DNA from 3 places in the Clostridium beijerinckii genome. Region 1 is predicted to be linked to each of the others. Evidence: riboswitches for the same ligand, from Rfam matches in the RefSeq annotation. Region 1 holds a riboswitch; each other region holds the start of a gene.
What was found. Region 1 has a riboswitch for cyclic di-GMP ahead of PZA12_RS05665 (hypothetical protein). Riboswitches for the same ligand answer to the same signal wherever they lie in the genome.

Region 1 (5,445 bases):
ATGAAGCTTATATGAAGGCATATGAAGTAGATCCAACTTCAATATTTGGTGGAATCATTGGATTTAATAGAAAAGTAGATAAGAAAACTGCTGAAGAAATGGTTAAAATTTTCTTAGAAGTTATAGCTGCACCAGAATATGATGAAGATGCTTTAGAAGTTTTAAAGACTAAAAAGAACTTAAGAGTTCTTAAATTCCATAATACTCCAAAGGCAGATAAATATATGGTTACAGTTGATGGAGCAATGCTTGTTCAAGAGGAAGACAATAAATTAGTAGAAGAAATTAAAGTTGTAACTGAAAAGAAACCAACTGATGAGGAAATGAAAGATTTATTATTCGGAATGAAAGTAGTTAAATACGTTAAATCTAATGCTATAGTTGTTGCTCATAATGGAATAGCACTTGGAATTGGCGGAGGTCAAGTTAACAGAATCTGGCCAACAGAAGATGCTTTAAAGAGAGGAAAAGGAGCTACAATCCTTGCATCAGATGCTTATTTCCCATTTAGAGATGTAGTTGATGAAGCTGCTAAAAACGGTATTAAAGCTATAATTCAACCAGGTGGTTCAATGAATGATCAAAAATCAATAGATGCTTGTAATGAACATGGGATAGCAATGGTATTTACAGGATATAGACATTTTAAACACTAATATAAATAAGTTATTTTTATTAGGTAATTAAGCAATAAATTCTATATTGAATTGAAAATATATAATAAAAACCCTGTGTTTTTTTAAAGTTAATTGTTATAGATAAACAAGTTATGAATTAGACTTATGCTTTGAAATGATTCCCGCATTAGAAAGAAAGGGTACTCTTTTGTGCAGTGTTGCATTTGAGAATATGGCTGTAGGATTTCTTCATTAGAAGTTGTTCCATTTTTGCTTGTACCAATCTTGTATTGGGAGCATGCAGAAATGGACGCAACTTTTGATGTTAGAAATCCACAGTTATATTCTTTAAGTCAACCGAAACAATGGAGTATCCTTTCTTTCGGTTGGTTGTAACATAAGCTATGGGTGTATACTGTTTATCTATAACGGAATATTATTTTGGAGGTATGTAAATGAAACTTCTTTTAATTGGTTCAGGTGGTAGAGAACATGCTTTGGCTTGGAAACTTGCAAAAAGTGAAAAGGTTGAAAAAATATTTGTTGCTCCAGGTAACGGTGGAACTGCAATTGAAAATAAATGCGAAAATGTAAACATAACTGATATTGATGAATTAATTAAATTTGCTAAGGAAGAAATTATTGATCTTACAATAGTTGGGCCAGAAGATCCTTTAACAAAGGGAATTGTTAATAAGTTTAAAACAGAAGGATTAAAGATATTTGGACCAGCTGAAAATGGAGCAATGCTTGAAGGTAGTAAAAGCTTTTCTAAAGAGTTTATGAAAAAGTATGGCGTTAAGACAGCAGAATACGAAACATTTACAGATGTCAATGAAGCGCTTAAATATTTAGAAGTATGTCCTTATCCAACAGTGGTTAAAGCAGATGGTCTTGCAGCAGGAAAAGGCGTTGCTATATGTGAAACTAAAGAAGAAGCAATAGATGCAGTAAAATCGTATATGGTAGATGATATCTTCAATGGAGCGGGTCAAAAAATAGTAATTGAAGAATTCCTAGAAGGTGTTGAGGCATCAATTCTATCTATAACTGATGGAAAGACAATAATTCCGTTCATATCAGGTAAAGACCATAAGCAGATATTTGATGGAGGTAAAGGACCAAATACAGGTGGAATGGGAGTATTAGCACCAAATCCTTATGTGACAGAAGATGTGATGAAGGATTTCGAAGAAAATATTATGGCTAAGACTTTAATTGGTATTAGAGAAGAAGGCTTTGATTATAAAGGAATAATCTTCTTTGGTATTATGATTACTGCAAAAGGAACTTATCTTTTGGAATATAATGTAAGAATGGGAGATCCTGAAACACAATCAGTTCTTTATCTAATGGAAAGTGACTTAGTAGAAGTCATTGAAGCAGCATTAAGAGAAGAACTAGATAAAACCACAATTAAGTGGAATGATGGTATCTGCATAAATGTCGTTTTAGCATCTAAAGGATATCCAGGAGATTTTGTTAAAGGATATGAGATAACAATTGATGAAAAAGTTAAAGATAAAGTATTCTTAGCAGGAGCTAAAGCAGAAGATGGAGTTTTAAAGACTAACGGTGGAAGAGTATTATCAGTTATTGGCCTTGGAAAAACTCTAGAAGAAGCCAGAAAAGACGCTTACGAAAATATTAAATATGTTACTTTTGAAGGGGCATATTGTAGAAGTGATATAGGAACACATAAATAAATATATTAAAGAAATGAGCTATTAGGTATTATCATGATTTAATCAATAACACCTGATAGTTTATTTTTTGCTATATATACCGCGGTAAGTTTCTATATCATAGTCTTAATTAAGAGCTGGTTTGCTAGAAATTTAAATATAAATTTTTTATTATAGGACATATGTTAAAGTTTGTATATATTTTTTTTATTAACTATTTGTTCATTGATTTCCAACTGATTACATGTTAAAATAATCATTAAATAGGAATATTATGTATATAAGGAAACTGTGATTCGAATATTTACTTGGGCACTTTATATTCGATGAGTTAATAGTGCAACCGACCTTTTTATTAAGGTCGGTCTTTTTTTGTCCGCTTAAATAAGTGTATAGATAATAAATTAAAATTGAGGTGCAATCTTTATGTTATTTTTTAATAGGTTAAAGAAATATGATGAACATGGGTTTGATTCAAAAGGAATTCATAAAAACGGTACAAAATTTAATGAAGAGGGTTTTGATAAAAAAGGGGTTCATAAAAATGGCACATATTTTAATACAGAAGGCTACAATATAGACGGGTACGATAAATATGGATATGATAAAGAAGGATATAATAGCGGAGGATATGACAGGCAAGGATATAACAAGATGGGATATAATATAAAAGGATATGATAGGCAAGGGGAATTTTTAGAAACAAGATATAAATGGAAAGTGAAATAGAAAAATAAAAATTGCTATAAATTAATTCAATAATATATGATGCAAAAATAATTCTTCATAAAATTTCTAAAAATATTGCAATAATTCTAGGCATAATTGTGAAATGTGAATTGTGCATTGCAACATATATGTTTATTTCGTGGGGTTACGGAAATTTTGATGGAAATCATTAAATGCAGGGGTGTATCTACTCGCGCATGTTCTAAATTTCGTTAGGACAAGCAAGGGAAGAACAGCTCTGCATTAACTGTTTTTAACAGCTTATTTTTATGTACTCTTAGTTTGAATATAGATAAACAATTTAAGAATTAGACTTATTAGATGAACATATTTGCAAAGTTGATAAAACTTCAATCTCATATCTTCACTAGAAATCATAAATATATTTTCATAGCTTTTCGGAATCAAAATATTTATGATTTCAGTAATTTATCACATAAGTCTAATTTTAAATTTAGATATCTGTATTGCAAGAATTTTAGCCGTAATTGTGAATTGTGAAATGTGCATTGTGAATTGTAACAAACATATGCTAATAAGTTTTTATTAAAAATTTCTAGGAATATATTGACATGTAATTCTACAGGGTGTAGTATAAAAATATAAATACTACACCTTGTAGAATTACATAGAGGAGATGATTAAATATGAAGCTAGGAAAGATATCGGACGCTGAAATGGAGATAATGAAAATAATATGGAAAAAGAATGATCAAATTACTACAGCTGAGATTTTAGACGCGCTTCCAAAAGAAAATTCATGGAAGGTAACAACGATAATGACGTTGATATCAAGATTAACTGAAAAGGGGATTTTGAGTGTAACTAAAGTAGGAAAGTTAAATAATTATTTTCCTAAGATTACAGAAGAAGAATATAGAGCTATTCAAACGGATAATTTCTTAGAAGATATGCATAAGGGATCAGTTAAAAACTTTATGGCAACATTGTTTAATAATAAGAAAATAAGTAATAAGGATATTGCAGAGTTGAAAGAATGGCTCAAAGAGGTGTAGGCATATGAATATTCTAAATTATATTTTGGAAATGTCACTAGCAGGCAGTTTTATGTTTTTAATACTTTGTTTATTTAGGCCATTTACTAAGAAAACTTTTAGTGCTACTTGGAATTATTATATGCTATTTATAACGCTTTTAATTTTTATTATACCTATTGGGAGTTTTGTTAAACTGCCTCAAATAGTGGAACATAAGAATTATTTATCGATGCAGGATAAGAATACGGTAGTGCAGCAAAATTATGAAAAGATGCTGAAGAGCAATGATAAAAGTGATGAGATAAGAGTTTTGCAAGGGGATGGTACACTTAAGCCTGTGAGCCAGAGTCAAGTAGACTTAAAGCAGACAAGTAAGTATGGCTCAAAAAATAATGAATAGAGATATGTTACTTTATGCATGGATATTAGGTGTACTCATACTAGTAATTAAGGAAACTTACGTATATATTTCTTTTTATGAAAAACTTAAAAGTGTAAGTGATATCATTGAGGATGAGTCTATAATTAATGTTTTTGAAAACTGTAAGAAAAAATTAAATATATATAGGAGGATAATTTTAAAAGAATGTGGCGGCATTAAAAGTCCAATGATTACAGGAATATTAACACCTACTATCACAATTCCTAAGATGGACCATAATCTGGATAAGCTTGAAATAATACTGGATCATGAATTAATTCATTTTAAACGTAAAGATTTATGGGTGAAGGTAGTTGCACTTTTAGCAAATGTAATCAATTGGTTTAATCCCATTGTTTATATTATTAGAAATAGGATAAATATAATTTGTGAGCTGTCTTTAGATGAACAACTTATAAAGAATATGGATAAATCAAAAAGAAAATATTATGGAGAAATTATATTAGAGTTAATAGAATATTCTCAGAATAAATCCCTAAGCTTAGGGGCATCAGTTTGTAAAAGTAGAAAGGAGATTGAGACACGATTGAAAAATATAGTGTTTTTTAAAAAGTCAAAAAAAATAATTGTTTGTATTTCACTTATAGTAACTATGATTTTTACATCTACAAGTTTGCTCGCTTCAAAGACTGTATTTGCTAGTAATAGTGATACAGCAAAAAGTGCTAAAGGGGCAGAATTTGCAGTATTTGTAACAGATGATGGGTTATATATGTCTGAATTAAAAGAAAATAACCCAGTTCTTCTTGATAAAAATGAAAAAATTAAATTGCCGAAAATATCTAAAGATGGGTCATATGTTGCTTATACTAAAGAAGATGATTTATATATTTGCAATATAGACACTCGTGAGGTAATTGAAGTAGCTAAAAATGTAGAGTCATATGACTGGAATAATTCTGGAAACCTAATTTGCTCTGTTAAAAATGCAGGTATGTCTATGTATAATACCAATACTAAAAAGTTAGTGGATA
Region 2 (5,445 bases), 140 kb from region 1:
ATATCATTACATTTATTAACAACAACTCTACTTACTTCTTCCATTTCAATTGTTTTCTCGCTGGCTAAAGTCACTTGTCTTGACTGCTCAGTTGTATTTTCTGCTATCACTTGTATTGCTTTAGCAACTTCTCCAGTAACCTTAATGCTATCATCACATGAATTTGCAAGATTAGTTGAAACTTCATTTACCTTTGATGATTCATTATTTATATCTGTAATTATGCCTCTTAATGCTTCTATCGTATGATTAAACGCTGTAGCAAGATTTCCAAATTCATCTTTGGATTTCACTTCTATTGAACCACTTAAGTCTCCAGTAGATATAACTTCCGCGAACTCATTAAGGCGTACTAAAGGTTTGATCAACTTAGTTGCTGCTGTAAATATAGCTGCTGATAAAATTACGATAATAGCTATAACTATCCCAATCATAATCAGTATCAAATGATTAGATGAAGCAAAAAGTTCATCCTCATAAACAACATTTATAACTGTCCAACCAGAAATCGGTGCCTTTGCATAGAATGCAATTTTTTTCTCAGATCCACTTCCAAATTTAAAAACTCCTGGTTTATCACCTTGAATGGCTTCATTAAGTTTAGTAAGATCTGAATCGTTAACTGTATTTATTTTCTCTTTCATGGCCCAATCTTTATTTGGGTGAACTATAAAAGTTCCATCACTTCCTAATAATACTCCGTAACCTTTTTGACCATATTTTAGATTTTTAACTTGATTTTCTACTGCTTCAATAGCCAAACTTGAGGCAGCTCCTGCTGTAACTTTTCCTTGTGCATCTTTATTCCACGCAACCATCATTACAACATTCTTATCATAAGCTTCAGAATATGTAGGCTTAAATATTGCATCATAAGGAACGCCATTTGTCTTTGAATATCTTTCTGAAGCTTCTGTTGCAGCACCTTTAGCCCAATTAGCAGTTGCAAATTTTCCATTGCTTACATTATAAAATCTCGCTTGTAGCTTATTCAAACTATCAGCGTTACTCCATTCACTAGGCTCTAGGCTATTTAGTATATGGACTGCTGCATATTCGTCTGGATATGTATTTTTAATAAAATTAAATCTTGATAAATTTAAATCATCTATTATGTTTAATGATCCATCTGTGCTATTTAAATTTAAACCAGGATTTTTTTCCAAAACTTGTTTAAGCACTGGGCTTTGAGCTGTTTCTTGAACTTCTGCCATTCTACTCGTCAGCCATGTATTAATATGACCAGTTGCTTCTGTTGTTCTTAATGACATGGAATTCACTAATTCGCTTTCTATAATGCTCCTAAAATTAATATATGCAAATCCTGTCAGCGATATCAATCCAACTATTACTAGCGGCAATATTATTACCATTAACTTTGATTTAAATGATATTCTCATGATTAATCATTTCCTCCTTAAGGTGTACAAATTTTTTACTCTTGAAATTCACCGTTATGCAACCATATATGCTTTAATTCTTCCTGATTTCTATCTAATGTTTTTCTCTCTCTCATAGCCTTTGCTGGTATACCCGCTACCAACTCATTTTTTTCAACATTTTTACCGACTAAAGAAGAAGCTGCTACTATTCCTTGTTTTTCAATTGTTACTCCAGGCAATATAGTTGAATTAGAATATATTTTAGCGTAATCTTTAATTACTACTTTTGCATATGTCCTTAATTCATGTTCATGCTCCTCATGAGAATGAGTAAAAATTGTAACGCCTTCGCCAATTCCTACTGAGTTACCTATTGTTATTCCACCTTTTGAATCTAGGAAAGCACCTTTGTTCATAAATACGTTATCTCCTATTTCTATATTGTCAGGAACATTGAAACGTACATTTTCTTCAGCTATAAAATTCTTTCCGCATGACTTAAATAATTTTTTTGCTAATATCTGTCTATAAGGAATAGCAAAATTGGCAATTAAGCACATAGGTGATTTATCTAGTACATCCCATAAAAAATGAAGATATCTTTTTTCTTCTGAAAATTCTAATTCATTATTTTTAGGTAAATAGTCCCCATATAATTTCATTTCATCTAATATTTCGTATGGAAAATAACATTTTAGAGAATTTAAAATTTCTATTACGCCCTCTTTATTTATCCCTTGTTTTACTATGACTTCTACTTCATTTAATAATTCGTCTATTTTACTCATATCATTTCAGATTATTAAAATCGCAAAAAATAATCTTTTCGCCTCCTTCATAGTCAAACTTTCAACGCGATTTTATAAGCAACATTAAGTCAAACTGTTTGTCCAACTTATTTTAGTTTTGCTACTAATTACTATGATTATATTTTATTAGCCTTCTCCACTCCCTTCTGATCTTTTAATATTATTTATAATTCAAACTTCAAATCTCTAGCAGCAAATACTTTGCACTTGAAAAAATAATAAAAATAGCTTTCTTATTGTAAGTTTTAAGAGCGCAAAAATGGTGTCTACATAATTGTGGACACCAAAATTAAAATATAAAATTTATTATTCATAGATACATTTTGGCAACCTGACAATCATAGAAAATTAAATTTTTCCTTAGACTCATAGCTTTGCGACCCTATTTTTCAATAAGTGTGCCTATTGATATTATATTTTTTTCATTTTTATTCTATTATTACATCTTTTACAACATTTTTCAACTTATATACACTAAATTTAAGTTACAATATTGTAAAAATGGATATTATTTAATCGTTTAATTCAATATAATACCATTTATTCAATATAATATATTTATAAATTTAAATATATTATATATATTTTTCTTATCGCCATGCTAATAAATTCATTTAAAAATCAATAATTTTCTTCAATTTCATATATACCAATTCATGAAAATATATCTCCTAAAATTATTCTTTTATAGAATTTACTTTTTAAGTTCTGTATCAAACTCTCTTCTTGTCCAAGTTTTAAAATCAGCTGGATTTTCTTCATTAATTAAAAATACTCTTGCACCACGAGGAATTTTGTCATCTCCATATCCTCCGTATCCAGTATATCCAGCATATCCAAGCCTAACACCATCTAAAGCAGCACAGTAATTATTAAAATGATCATGCCCTACAAATATACCTTTCACATCACCAATTTTAACTATTTTGTTAAATAAGCATAAATTTATCTTGGCACAGCTCTCATCTTCAAGCCTTTCACCATTTACTAATCCAGTCTTACATGCCTTTTTAAACTTCTTTAAAGGTATATGAAAGAACATAAGCGCAGGTATTAATCTTTTATATTTTTTCTTCAAATTTATCGCTGTTCTTTTATACCACCATATTTGAGTAAGTTTTATCCAATCATATCCTCCAATAATGGCAGGAGCGTATTTTCCTGAATCTATCATATATATATTAAATTTAGGCGTTTTATCTTTTGAACTTTCTACAAGAAGATTATAATTACCTATCCTATCAAAAGTTTTATACCCCACTTGACTCAGATTATGTTTAAAGCTCATATATAAATTCATCATTTCTTCTTTCGTCATCATATTATGTTCATCATCATGATTACCAAAAACTATACACCAAGGTACATTTCTATTTTCCATTGGCTCCGCTATATGATTTATAGCTTTTTTTACATCTTCTGCTGTCTGACATTTGCCATCAATAATATCTCCTGATAATATAACCATATTGGGGTTTTCGTAATCTAATATCTTATTTATAAGCTCTATAGATTTGTCTCTGCTCGGTCCTTCATGTATATCTGTAAATTGAACTATTTTAAACTTGCCATTACTATCAAACCTAAGGTTATTTTTCATATATATTCACCTTTCTTAAAATATAATATTATATGAAAACTAGGTTGTATCTGACACTAACTATTTGCTAATTAGACCTTATTTTAAATTGTAAAAGGATCATTGCATTTTGCAACAATCCTTTATATCTTATAAAACATTAAATATATATTTTTTAATTAAATTTCTACATTTATCAATTAATTTATCACTTGGCTCACTAGAGTCTTAAACGTAAATTTATTATTACAACATATATATCATAATGATTTTATATTTTTATAGTTTAAATTCTTCAATTTTTTCTTTCAATTCCTCAGCCATATCTTTTAAATTATTAAAATTATCAACAAAGCTTTCTGTTGACGCTGTCACTTCTTGCGCTGTCGCTGAAACTTCCTCTGTTCCCGATGCTGTTTCTTCTAATATCGCTGATAAGTTTTCTACTTTTTCAACTACATCATCCTTCATATTATTTATGTTACTCACACCTTCAGCTATTTTACTCACCTTTTCTGTTAAACTTTCTATAGCTGTTACTATTTCTGTAAATATCACTTCTGATTCTTTAACTGCATGCTCTTGATCATCTACTGTTCCACTTGTTTCTAATACCCTGTCAACTGCTAATTCTGATTTACTTTTTATTTCTTTTATTATTTCATCTATTTGTTTGGCTGAAACTGATGTCTCTTCTGCAAGCTTTCTTATTTCATCAGCGACTACTGCAAATCCCTTTCCTGCTTCTCCTGCTCTAGCTGCTTCTATTGCTGCATTTAAGGCTAAAAGATTTGTTTGCTCTGTAATCGCACTTATTGCCTTATTCATGGTGCCTATTTTCATTATACTTTCCGAAACTTCACTTACAACATCTTTTACTGATTCAGTACTTTTTTTAGTTTCATATGATTTATTTATAACGGTCTTTACAATCTTTATTCCATCTTTACCTAAATCATTTGCTTTTATTGCCATACCATTTACACTTTCAGTCGCTTCTTCTATCTTATTCATAGATTGAGATAGTAAGTCCATGCTGTGTGATATCATTTCTAAATTGTTAGAAGACTCCATAGTTCCACTTGATATTTGATTTATTGTCTCACTTACCTGATTCATCGATATTGCTACTTCTTTGCTCATACTAACTGAATTTATAGCATTTTTATTAACATTTATTGCCGAATTATCAACACTCTTAATTAATTTTGCAATATTTTTCTGCATTTTATTAAAACTATTTTCTAGAATTATAAATTCGCGAATATGATTATTTATAATAATTTCTTTGTTAAATTCTCCATTCGCAGTTCTTTCCATTCCATCTTTTAAGGAATTTACTCCTTTACTTATTCTTCTAGCAATAGCCATAGTTATAATTAATGTAATTACCGCTATTGCAAATATAATTATAATTGATGCTATAGTTGAATCATTTTCTGATTTCCTTAGCTCACTAGATGGGATTTTTAGTATTAACTTCCATCCAGTAAGTTCCGAGGTCTCAAAATACCCCTCATATGTACTATTATTATAATTGAATTTGATTTTACCTTTATCACCAGTTGATATCTGATTCCAGCAATTGTATTCAGTTGGCTCTGTTCCAGCAATTTTAGTTTTGTCATTGTCAGAAATAACTACACCATCTTTATCAGTAATAATAAACTCTCCG
Region 3 (5,445 bases), 1.2 Mb from region 1:
GTGTACAAAATTGTTAACAAAAGAGAACTTACCAATAACATATTCTTAATGGATATAGAAGCGCCTAGAGTTGCTAAATCAGCAAAACCAGGTCAATTTATAATTATAAAAAATGATGAAAAAGGAGAAAGAATACCTTTAACAATTGCAGATTATAATGCGGAAAAAGGTACAGTAGCTATAGTTTTTGCAGCTATAGGAAAAGGAACTAAGCAGTTAGCAGCATTTAATGTTGGAGATTATGTTTCAGATTTTGTAGGACCATTAGGTGTACCAAGTGAATTTATTCATGAAGATCTAGAAGAATTGAAAAAGAAAAATATTATCTTTATTGCAGGAGGAGTAGGGGCAGCTCCAGTTTATCCTCAAGTTAAGTGGATGCACGAACATGGGATAGCTGTAGATGTTATTTTAGGAAGCAGAAATAAAGATTTATTAATATATGAAGAAGAATTAAAGGCGGTTGCTGGAAATCTTTACGTAACAACAGATGATGGTTCGTACGGTTTTAAAGGAACTGGTTCAGATATGCTTAAGGAATTAGTTAATAATCAGGGGAAGAAATATGATCAAGCTGTTATCATTGGACCAATGATAATGATGAAATTTACTTCAATGTTAACTAAAGAATTAAATATTCCAACTGTAGTAAGTTTAAACCCTATAATGGTTGATGGTACTGGAATGTGCGGTGCTTGTAGAGTTACTGTCGGTGGAAAGGTTAAATTTGCATGTGTTGATGGACCTGAGTTTGATGGCCATTTAGTAGATTACGATGAATCAATGAGAAGACAAGCTATGTATAAAACAGAAGAAGGAAGAGAATTATTAAAACTTGAAGAAGGAAACACTCATAACCATGGTGGTTGTGGATGCAAGGAGGATAAGTAATAGAGATGAACGATAGAATGAAAAGAACACCTGTTACTGAACAGGCTCCAGAAGTAAGAGCAAAAAACTTTAAGGAAGTTTGTTTAGGATATAATGAAGATGATGCTATAAAAGAAGCCAATAGATGTTTAAATTGTAAAAATCCTAAATGTGTTGAGGGATGTCCAGTATCAATCAACATTCCAGGATTTATATCAAAAGCTAAAACTGGAGACTTTGAAGATGCTGCTAAAGAAATAGCAAAATACAGTGCACTTCCAGCGGTTTGTGGAAGAGTATGTCCACAAGAAAATCAATGTGAAGGTAACTGTGTACTTGGAATTAAAGGTGAAGCTGTAGCTATAGGTAAATTAGAAATGTTTACCGCAGACTGGTCAAGAAAAAATAAAGTAGATTTATCACAAACAGAACCTTCTAAAGGGAAGAAAGTTGCGGTAATTGGAAGTGGCCCTGCTGGTCTTACTTGTGCAGGAGACCTAGCTAAAAAAGGTTATGATGTAACTATATTTGAAGCACTACATGAAGCAGGTGGAGTTTTAGTTTATGGAATACCTGAATTTAGATTACCAAAGGATGATGTTGTTAAAGCAGAAATTGAAAATATAAAGAAGCTTGGAGTAACAATTGAAACTAATGTAATTGTAGGAAGAACAATAACTATAGATCAATTAATTGAAGATGAAAAATTTGAAGCTGTATTCATTGGATCAGGAGCAGGTCTTCCAAAGTTTATGGGAATACCAGGAGAAAATGCAAATGGTGTATTTTCAGCTAATGAGTTTTTAACAAGAGTAAACTTAATGAAAGCATTTAAAGAAGAATATGATACTCCAGTTAAAGCAGGTAAAAAAGTTGCTATAGTTGGCGGAGGAAATGTTGCTATGGATGCAGCAAGAACTGCTTTAAGACTTGGTGCAGAAGCTCATATAGTATATAGAAGAGGTGAGTCAGAGCTTCCAGCAAGAGCAGAAGAAGTGCATCACGCTAAAGAAGAAGGAGTAATATTTGATGTTTTAACTAATCCAACAGAAATCTTAACAGATGAAAATGGATGGGTTAAAGGAATGAAGTGCGTTAAAATGGAACTTGGAGAACCAGATGCTTCAGGAAGAAGAAAGCCTGTAGTTAAGGAAAATTCAGAGTTTGTATTAGACGTTGATACAGTAATAATGTCACTTGGAACTTCACCAAATCCATTAATTTCATCAACTACTAAAGGTTTAGAAATCAATGGTAGAGCTTGTTTAGTTGCCAATGAAGATGGATTAACAACTAAAGAAGGTGTTTATGCTGGTGGAGATGCAGTTACTGGTGCTGCAACTGTTATTTTAGCAATGGGAGCAGGAAAGAAAGCTGCTGCTGCAATAGATGAATATTTAAGTAGATAGCATTTAACATATTATATATTAAGAAGATTAGTTACAGGGAAATATAGATGTAACTAATCTTTTTTTTGTTTATAATTTTAGACGATATTTAACAAAAATTATTTTTTTAAATAAAAATAATGTCTCAATAAAAAGAGAAAATAATCTTAAAATTTCCTTAAAAATCTCTAATTTAGTATTCCTAATGATATTATTTGTTGATTTTATTATAAATTAATGATAATATTTCATATATATGAAATAAGTACATATTGATGTATTATATTACAATTGGAAGCTATGAAGAATTCTTTCTAAGTGGGCACTTTAAGAGTTTGGAGCTAGTTGTGCAACCGACCAATTAAGATTAATTAATTATTTTATTAGTTAGTTTTAATTGGTTTTTTATATGAAAAAATTTACTTGATTTATATATAAATAAGAACTTATATATCTTAAGTTTAAGTATTACGTAAGTAAGCTCATTGAGAGAAGATTTTAATTTTTATGAACCCAAATTATACTACAGTAAGGGTTAAATTAAGAGGTATATAAGTATTAATGAAGGGAATGAGACTGTTATGGATATTTTTGTAGCTAGACAGCCTATATTTAACAGGAAAAATGAAGTTGTTGCATATGAACTTCTATTTAGAAATGGACAAAACAATTTCTATAACAATGCTAATGGCGATGAAGCAACTTTAAAGGTTATAGCTAATACATTTTATACATTTGACTTCAAAGATATTACTGATAACAAGAAGGCATTTATAAACTTTACTGAAGAATTGATAAAGAAAGAAATAGCAACTATACTTCCTAAAGAATATGTTGTTATAGAAATTTTAGAAAATATAGAACCAAATGATGAAATTGTGGATGCGTGTAAAAGACTTAAGAAAAGAGGATTTATATTAGCATTAGACGATTTTGTATTCCATATTAAATATATTAAATTAATAGAAATAGCTGATATTATAAAGATAGATTTTAAAATCACGACAGGGGATGGAAGAAAGAAAGTATTTGAACTAAAAAAAATAAATAATAAAATAAAGTTTTTGGCCGAAAAAGTAGAGAACAAAGAAGAATATGATGAGGCTTTGAAACTAGGGTACTCATACTTTCAAGGATATTATTTTAGTAAACCAATAGTGCTTTCCAGAAAAAACATTCCGACTAACAAAGATACAGCAATAAAAATTCTAAAGTTAATTAATAAAGAAGATTTTGATTTTAATAAATTAGAAGAACTAATAATAAAGGACTTAGGATTGTCATATAAAATAATCAAATTAATAAATTCGTCTGCATACTGCCTTAAGAATGAAGTAAGATCTATAAAATATGCTATTGCACTGTTGGGAAGAAAAGAGATTATAAAATGGTTATATGTAGTTCTGCTAAATGATCTAAAGGAAAATAACACAGATGAACTTATAAAAGTCTCATTGCAGAGAGCGAAGTTATGTGAACTAATATGTAATATGAGTGAGTATAGAAATAATGTTTATTCAGCTTATATGGTAGGATTATTTTCAGTTATGGATGCAATTTTAAATTGTTCAATTGAAGTGATCTTAAAAGAATTATATATAAATGATGAAATAAAGGAAGGACTAATTGAAAAAGATAATTTCTTGAATAAGATATTGAAATTAGCTATTAACTATGAAAAAGGTCAATGGGAAAACGTTGAGTTTTATACTAAGGAAATAGGTGTCAGTGATAATAAGCTTGCAGAAGCCTATATAGATGCTATAAAATGGGCAGATGATGTTGTGAGTTAAAAAAATAAGAAACTAGAACGTGTCTAGTTTCTTACTCTAATTGGTAAAAAAAGAAAATACTATATCAAAACTCTAGGAAAAATTTCAATATAAGTAAATTGTATATTTACATTAACATTATACGACATAAACTGTTTTAATTCAACAATAAAAATATAAAAAAGGTGCAAATGGCAAAAAAAAATAATATTATATTATTTTTCATTGGAATAGTATTAAATATTAGGGTAAATATTCTAAAAGTGCTAATAGGTATAAGTAATTAAATCAAAAAATGATGGGATTTCTATGGGTTGATTTTTAATATAAAAAGAGATAGCAGTTAGATTAATAAATGCTATCTCTTTTGGTGTAGTTGAAAAGTAATATTTTCATTAATAATTATTTGCGAAATTTAAAGATATTATACATAAAAATAAAAAAAGTAATGACAAAATAATAATATCTTGAGATTTACTAAGCGCTGCTTTCAGTTATAAAGGAATAACAAAATTTATGATTTATAACAATACTAGTATTTACTCTATGAGTCATGATTAGCTAATAAAATGGAAAATTGAATTATATAATGTATATTACAAAACATGAGCCTATAAAATTTAAATATACAGGTTATAGGTAATATATTTTGCTTTTTTAAATAATTTGCCTTATATACTTTATCTATGGTTTAAAATAATTTTCGAAAATATACTTTTTATTAGAAAAATTTATATTTTTATGTCAGAAAAGTATATTTATTAACGAATAATATATTGAGTGTGTAAAAATTGATTCCCAAATACCCCTTAATATGCAATTACATAACACTCCTATATTTTACTATACCTACTAACAGTAAATCCCCTGTAAATTGATGATAAATTTACAGGGGATTTTTAACTTTATTTAAAGTATAATATGCTAAAGAGTAGTAATTTACAATACAAAGATGTTTCATTCACAATATTAATTTCATCTGATTATTATATAATAAATATTATTCAGTAGTTAATATTTATTGGATTTTACACCCCATTATTAATACGAGGTGAAATTAATGAAAATAAAAGTGATAAATAGTTATCCAGCTTGTATATGGGAAGAAGATATCATTAAAGCAATTCACGATCTATGTCTTGAAGAACTTCAAGAAAAGCTGGAGAAATATAAATCTGATAACTCGAGCAAAGCAATTGCTAATTGTCATATTTCAAAAAAAGAGTTTTGTTGCAAAAAACAAGTATTTATAGAAATGACAGCAATGTTTGATATTGTTGATATAATAAATTAGAAGAAAATATTGATTTAGAGAATTATACTAAATTAAAAACAATCTCCTATTAAAAAATGAGGAGATTGTTTTTTATTTTTGGAAAATTGTAATGAGATTAAGAGTGTGGAAAAGTTACACA

Region 2: linked by a shared signal. The riboswitch ahead of PZA12_RS05095 (acyltransferase) and the one ahead of PZA12_RS05665 (hypothetical protein) in region 1 are both predicted to bind cyclic di-GMP.
Region 3: linked by a shared signal. The riboswitch ahead of PZA12_RS11295 (EAL and HDOD domain-containing protein) and the one ahead of PZA12_RS05665 (hypothetical protein) in region 1 are both predicted to bind cyclic di-GMP.

The regions. Positions count from the first base shown of each region.
Region 1 is NZ_CP144906.1:1,221,619-1,227,063, forward strand. It holds gene purH (bifunctional phosphoribosylaminoimidazolecarboxamide formyltransferase/IMP cyclohydrolase) at 1-656, shown strand, start outside; gene purD (phosphoribosylamine--glycine ligase) at 1,073-2,323, shown strand; cyclic di-GMP riboswitch class II at 2,578-2,660, shown strand; gene PZA12_RS05665 (hypothetical protein) at 2,729-3,031, shown strand; gene PZA12_RS05670 (BlaI/MecI/CopY family transcriptional regulator) at 3,679-4,047, shown strand; gene PZA12_RS05675 (hypothetical protein) at 4,052-4,429, shown strand; gene PZA12_RS05680 (M56 family metallopeptidase) at 4,407-5,445, shown strand, end outside.
Region 2 is NZ_CP144906.1:1,077,380-1,082,824, reverse strand. It holds gene PZA12_RS05100 (methyl-accepting chemotaxis protein) at 1-1,400, opposite strand, end outside; gene PZA12_RS05095 (acyltransferase) at 1,436-2,170, opposite strand; cyclic di-GMP riboswitch class I at 2,514-2,604, opposite strand; gene PZA12_RS05090 (metallophosphoesterase family protein) at 2,886-3,791, opposite strand; gene PZA12_RS05085 (methyl-accepting chemotaxis protein) at 4,050-5,445, opposite strand, start outside.
Region 3 is NZ_CP144906.1:2,435,359-2,440,803, forward strand. It holds gene PZA12_RS11285 (sulfide/dihydroorotate dehydrogenase-like FAD/NAD-binding protein) at 1-891, shown strand; gene gltA (NADPH-dependent glutamate synthase) at 891-2,279, shown strand; cyclic di-GMP riboswitch class II at 2,543-2,626, shown strand; gene PZA12_RS11295 (EAL and HDOD domain-containing protein) at 2,840-4,051, shown strand; gene PZA12_RS11300 (hypothetical protein) at 5,091-5,324, shown strand.